2 regions of the Paenibacillus sp. J31R120 genome follow, and region 1 is predicted to be linked to the other one. Evidence: predicted binding sites of a transcription regulator. Region 1 holds the regulator's gene; the other holds the start of a gene.
What was found. The regulator CtsR, encoded in region 1, represses protease genes until heat stress. The targets are predictions, from matches to a motif close to ATGGTCAATAAAGGTCAAACA.
Positions count from the first base shown of each region.

Region 2: the regulator CtsR is predicted to act here: its motif matches at 1,699-1,719, upstream of clpP (ATP-dependent Clp endopeptidase proteolytic subunit ClpP).

Region 1 covers NZ_JBWDNN010000015.1:13,020-16,410, reverse strand. Annotated here, with positions in the region: gene AC0YNW_RS28475 (protein arginine kinase) at 1-471, opposite strand, end outside; gene AC0YNW_RS28470 (UvrB/UvrC motif-containing protein) at 502-1,020, opposite strand; gene AC0YNW_RS28465 (CtsR family transcriptional regulator) at 1,036-1,497, opposite strand; gene AC0YNW_RS28460 (DUF3221 domain-containing protein) at 1,845-2,219, opposite strand; gene AC0YNW_RS28455 (Lrp/AsnC family transcriptional regulator) at 2,305-2,742, opposite strand; gene AC0YNW_RS28450 (YitT family protein) at 2,897-3,391, shown strand, end outside.
Region 2 covers NZ_JBWDNN010000002.1:37,171-40,561, reverse strand. Annotated here, with positions in the region: gene AC0YNW_RS06810 (sugar-binding transcriptional regulator) at 1-298, opposite strand, end outside; tRNA gene AC0YNW_RS06805 (tRNA-Arg) at 546-620, shown strand; gene AC0YNW_RS06800 (hypothetical protein) at 789-1,079, shown strand; gene AC0YNW_RS06795 (hypothetical protein) at 1,326-1,676, shown strand; gene clpP (ATP-dependent Clp endopeptidase proteolytic subunit ClpP) at 1,797-2,378, shown strand; gene AC0YNW_RS06785 (formate/nitrite transporter family protein) at 2,881-3,391, shown strand, end outside.

The DNA of each region.
Region 1 (3,391 bases):
CGCGTAATCTGCCGCTTCCTCGAATATATCGTCAATTCCGCTCGCCAACGTCCATGCCTCGCCGATCTGAAATCCGGGATACAAACATTGGATGCGCAAATGGTCTTCTTCGTTAATCATGATGCTCACCGCTTCGTCCTCACTCAGGATGACGGCGCCTCCGCGCGACTCATTAGCCAGATTCGGACTGATGAGATGTTTCTCGACGAGCACTCGCTTATCCAGCTCGCTAAGATCGGAGAGCAGTATTGTATCGAAGCGGCCGTACGCGTCCAGTTGCCCGGTTTGGCTTACTTCGGCAAGCTGATTCAGCACTTCCGTCGCTTGCTCACTCGTCGCCAGCATCGGAAACGGCTGATGCCGCAAGTTGCGCGCAACACGCACTCTGCTGCTAATGACCACGTCAGAATCGGGACCTGCGCCCCTCATCCAATCGCTGAGCGCATCTTCTGAGAATCGATGCTTCGTCAACAGGCTCACTCCTTTACGTCTTAGCTATGTCTACAGTTCCGCTATCTTCCGCTCCAGCTCGCGTATGCGATCCCGAAGCTCTGCCGCGTTCTCGAATTCCTCTTGTTCAATATAAGTCTGCATATCCTTCCTGAGCTGCTCAATCTCCCGCTTGCATTGAATCTGCCCGCCGGATCGCTTCGGAATCTTGCCGCTATGTGTCGTGCTGCTGTGCACGCGCTTGAGCAGCGGATCAAGCCGGTCGGCGAACGCGCTGTAGCATGAGCTGCAGCCGAAGCGGCCAATCTTGCTGAACTGCGCATACGTCAGTCCGCACTCCTCACAGCGTACCGTCTGCGGCGCTGACTGAGGCGTTGTGGTTCCCGGCGAATTGAAGTCAAGCAATCCGGAGAGAAGACTATGAATGGAGAAGCTGTTCGGTGTGCCTGGAATGCCTTCGCCCTTCTCGCGGGCGCAGCTTTCGCAAATATGGAACTCCGTCTTTTCGCCATTCACAATTTTCGTAAAATGAAGCGTAGCCGGCCTCTTGCCGCATTCTTGGCAGAACAAAACACGTCCCCCTTCCTATTTGACCAGTAATGAAATAAGCATCGAACGCAGCAGTCTTGCCCGCATCTCGTCACGCATAGGCAGCATCAGGGCAATCGTATCGCGATGGATGGCCGCCCCAAGCAAATTCGCCTCCCGCTTCGTAATCAGTCCCGCTTCATGCAGCTGATAAATCAGCCCTTCCGCAGCGCCCTGATCGACACTATTCCCTACGGTCTGCTCAATGTGGTACTGGATCGTCTTCAGCGCCGGCAGATCTACACGCTGAATTCGGATATAGCCTCCGCCCCCGCGCTTGCTCTCAACCATGTATCCCTTCTCCAGCGTGAACCGGGTACTGATCACATAATTGATTTGCGAAGGCACGCATGAAAACTTATCCGCAAGCTCGTTGCGTTGAATCTCAACGGCGCTTTCATTGCTGTCATCCAGCATATGCTTCAAGTACTGTTCAATGAGATCGGAAATGTTACGCAAACCACCAACCTCCCTGATCTTGCGCCAAATAAAAGCCCGACAATGAGGAAATTGCACCTCAACTGACTTTGACTTTCTTTGACTTTAACTTTATTATACGCAAAAATTACCGCAGGTCAATACAATGGAGTTTAAATTTTCTGAACATTTATACAGATGCAAAAATCGGCACATCGCTACTATCTAGCTTGATGCGCCGAAGCTTGGTTTATACCTGTATATAACGGCGATTGATGGCATTCGTTGTATCCACAGGCCACTTTACCACTGCTTTTAGACTTATAATTGCGCATCGTATCCGTTGCTCCGTCCAGAAGTCACATGCCGCTCCGGTAATGGAGCTCTCCTTACTTGGACTGTACCTTCTCAATCTTGCTGGCTGTGGCCTGCGCCGGATAAGACTCGGCCACTGCTCCTTCGATCTCGACACGCACATCATCGCCCACCTCAACTCCGGCCATGTCCGTCTCGTCGGTGACGGTCAACCAGATCGCCTGAGGGCGCAGCACCGTTAGAATTTCATCCACCGACTCCAGCTCCGGCTTTAATTCGATCTCTGTCACATCCTTGCTCTGCACAACCAATAGCTGATCATCCTGAATCGCAATGACACGGCCTGCTTGATAGTCCCAGGCTGCCTCCTGCTTCTTGTCAGAACCGCATCCCACTAGCGTAACAACGGCAGCCAGCAAAACCAGTGTCATAACCGCTTTTACCTTCATGGACATCCCTCCTTGAAAGCTGCGTTTATGCAGCTACCCCGGATTACCCTTTTTGCTCCATTCAGAAACAAGGGTTGCTTCTTGTCTAATCTTTGGGGAGCACAACAGGATTCATAACCGGCGAAGAGAGAATGACCGACGTGTTCACATTGCCATACGGCATTAGGCGCTCTACCAACAAGCTAAGCTCATCCATACCGGTAACGGCCGCTTTCAATATATAACTTACCGTCCCTGTGACACGATGGCATTCCAAGATATCTCCGTCATGCACAATTCGCTTATCGAATTCATTCGGCGATACTTTCAGCTCGCTAATTTGAATAATGACCTGAATATTCCTTCCTAAAGCAGCTGGCGACACCCTGGCCGCGAAACCGGTAATGGCCCCTTTCTCTTGCAGCCGAAGAAGCCTCTCCGACACGCTGGGCCGGCTCAGCGCCAATTTTTTGGAAAGCTCGCTTACCGTCATGCGCCCATCTTCTTGCAACAATTTCAAGAGCGTTCGGTTCAAATGGTCCATCTTTGTAAGCCACCTTTCACTTTGCTTGGCATTCCTGCAAATAAGATTCAATGTTATCTATATTAACATGAAAATCGTTCAGATTAACATATAACCTTATTTAATCCTGCTGTATTCTAATTTATATAAACCTTATGCAGGTGGTGCATGCAAAATGTTGCTATTATCAGGCTACAAAGTGAAGGCATCTGTGTGGAAATGGCTTCATATTGCAATAGGCTGCTTCGTTACAGCCGGCGGACTTCTCCTCTTAAAGCATTCCGGTGTCGTCACAGGAGGGACAGCAGGGCTGGCCCTTAGCTTATCTCCCATGCTGAACATTCCGTTCCATTACTTGTTCGCCTTACTCAACTTGCCATTCTTTCTTTTTTCATACTTTTATATGGGCAGATCCTTTACATTCACAACAATGATCGCCATTACCATGCTCACGGGACTGAGCTCGCTGGACAGCGTGCTGCCCGCATTCACCATCCCGGCGCTGCCTGGCGCGATCATTGGCGGGGCCTTTATCGGAGTTGGACTGATTGGATTATTCCGCAACGGCGCATCGCTGGGCGGAGCTACGATTCTGGCGTTGTATCTTCATCGTAAGCATGGCATTAATCCCGGCAAAAGTAACTTCATCTTCGACTTTATCGTCATTGCA
Region 2 (3,391 bases), on a different contig from region 1:
TCTCCTCCAGTTCGGACAAACCGAACATCGACTTGTACAGAGGCTCCAGCTGTTCGAGTGCGCTGCGGCCTTGCTCGCTGATCCGCATGCCCGCCGTATGAATCTCCAGCAGGCCTTGCTCCTTTAGGAAATCGGTCTCTGCCCGAAGCACTCTCTCCGTCATATCCAGCGTATTCGCCAGTGTACGGCGGCCAATCGTGTCCGATAGCATTACCTGATGCAGGATCATGTACCTCTTCCGCATGACTTCCAGAAGCTCAGGCACAAGCTGCTGCTGCAGTTCAATGAGCTGTCGCATCTCTTATCCTTCACTCCATCGGTCATTAGCATAATGGGATTCAAAGAATTGTTGGGACTGAATTCGTCCCGCGTGTTCATTTTAAGTCCCACCTCTATTTTAACGAAAACAAGAGCAGCCTGCAAGAGTCGAATCGCATTTGAAAACGATTTCCGACATCTTTTTCACAAATTTAATTTTCCCAGCCTTCTTGCTTTAACGGCGTGAATATCATATAATCATCTCTGCTACTGTTTTTTGAAGAGATGCGCCCGTGGTCCAATGGATATGACGTAGGCCTCCGGAGCCTGAGATCTAGGTTCGATTCCTAGCGGGCGCGCCACTATACCAATAAACTTAAGCCGTTCAGCCTCATGCTGAGCGGCTTTTTTGCATCCTGCAACCAACCTGTGCATGATAGCTTCTTCCGTCCTGCAACAAACCTAACTACAATAACGTTTATATGGGCGGATTTAAAATCACCCAAGTCTGTAGATATTTGGAGGAAGTTATGAAGCGAAAAAACAAGCGTTTGCTACTGGCAGCTTTTGTACTCGTACTCGCCATTATTATTATTCAATCAAAGGCCGTGCCAAAAGCCTTAGCATCTATTGCAGCAACGCTATATGTAAACTCTCATTACGCTGGGAAGAATCTCTCATTCACCGGCGTGGAATATGAAGCTCATTTCGGCCAATATATCGATTCTTTCAAGAATCGCACCGAGAGCATCCATCTAATGATGTACCCAAACGCTATGCCCGTCTTCGTTCAATATGATCCTCTCGACACGAGCAGATAACTTCTTCACATTGTTTCTGGTATATCGGTACACAATTGTAGGCTCCGACACGCTATCCTCCTGTTCCCGCTTTTGATCGCTTCTCTTGTTTCTGCCAAAAATCCGGCGGTTCATAGCTAATCAGCGTATAATCCAGTTATTGATAGATAAGTCGTTATCAACAGCTCTGTTCAAAAATTATTGTACGTTCATTTACGAATGGAATGGTTATTGCATTGTTAATTTGCAGTGAGGATTGGAGAAGTCGTGAAAAAAGCTACATTTGGTCAAATGAAGGAGCCCTTGACCCCTCGAGAGGAGTGGAGAACACAGATCATTGACGCTGCGAAGACGGGTTTCTTCAAAGCGTTCCAATCCTTCTTCACCTTCAAGCTGCAACGGGATCTCGATGTGATGCTGGGGGCGATCCAAGGGGTTATCCCGCAGCTTAGCGGAATCATCCTTGAACTGGGCACAGATGAGGAAGAGCGGAAGCTACGTCTGGAGGATTTGCACAAGCTGAAGCATGCCGTCAGCTATTATGAATGGCTGCAGCGTTTCGTCAATGACCTGCAAAACGGGGTCTACTTTACGGAGCGGACCGAAGAGCAAATATAGGGTTTGGCCTGAAAAATCAATTTCTTTGACCATCTTTGACTTTTTGATTTTAATCCGTTATGATAGGAATACGAATTTTTGATTCATGCTTTTACGTAGACGAAGGAGGACTGGTTCGAAATGAATTTTGTGCCTATGGTTATTGAGCAAAGCAATCGGGGGGAACGTTCATACGACATCTATTCCCGCCTGTTGAAGGATCGCATCATATTTCTAGGTTCTGGCGTGAATGACGTGGTAGCCAACTCCATCATCGCGCAAATGCTGTTCCTGGCGGCGGAAGACCCGGATAAGGATATTTCCCTATACATCAACAGCCCTGGCGGTTCCATAACAGCCGGTATGGCCATTTATGATACGATGCAATACATCAAGCCGGATGTATCGACGATCTGCGTAGGTATGGCCGCGTCCATGGGCGCGTTCCTGCTGACAGCGGGCGCGAAGGGCAAGCGTTATGCGCTGCCTAACAGCGAAGTCATGATTCACCAGCCGCTTGGCGGCGCTGAAGGCCAAGCCAGCGACATCGAGATCCGCGCTCGCCGCATCCTGAAGATGCGCGACAAGCTGAACCACATCCTGGCGGAACGTTCCGGCCAGCCGCTCAGCCGCATCGAGCAGGACACCGACCGCGACTACTTCATGAGCGCAGCCGAAGCCCACGCTTACGGCCTCGTAGACAAAGTCATCGAGAAGGTCTAATCATTCATAACGCAGAGAAACCTCCCTTCCACTTTTGTGGAGGGGAGGTTTTTAATTTGCGGACGCTATGTTTATGCCCCAAAGTCTGTCTCTGCTTAATCGCGAAATCCTCACTTTAAATAATCAACCAGCTCTCGCAGCGGCTCCCCGCTGATAAAAGCATACTTCAACTTAACATGATCAATAATGACGGAATAGGGTTCAAATGAGTATGGATGACATGGCTCACGCAAGCTACCTTCTCTTCCTAACAAGACACCCTTCATCACTGCTAAGTTGCAAACCTTATAACAGTTTCTTACAACACTAATTCTCTGTTCCAGTCACTTTCGCACGATTAACGTTGCCCCATACCCCTTCCAGAAGCCCCCCGCCTCGCTCCTCCCATTTTTTTCTGGTCCATAGTGACTTTTATCACATCTTTCCAATTCCTGCTCATGCTATATTGGCATCACAACGACAACAGACAAATGCAACAGAGAGATAGTCAGGAGGAGTACCTATGGAGATTGAAGCGCTGCTCAAGGTGGAGCAGCTTGCGTTGAAGAAGCTGCGCATTTTCCGGCAAAGCCTGTGGCGGTACCTGTCACGTTCCATGCTGGCAAGCATGTTTATCGGTTTCGGCGTTATCGTCGCATTCAAGACAGGCAGCTTCTTTTATGTCGAGCATTCTCCGCTCACCTATCCCATGGCCGCCCTCACGTTCGGCACAGCCATTATTCTGATTAGTTATGGCGGAGGCGACCTGTTCACCGGCAACACCTTCTACTACAGCTACGCCGCCCTTCGCAAAAAAATGCGCTGGAGTGATACCACTAAGCTGTGGATTCTAAGCTATGGCGGCAACATCCTTGGCGCTGCGGTGTTCGCACTCCTGATCTGGCTGACCGGACTATTCGCCGATCCGAATGTGAACGGGTTTCTGCTTGAGGTCGTGGACAAAAAGATGCATACGCCTATGGTAGAGCTGTTCTTCCGGGCGATACTATGTAACTGGCTCGTCTGCCTGGCCT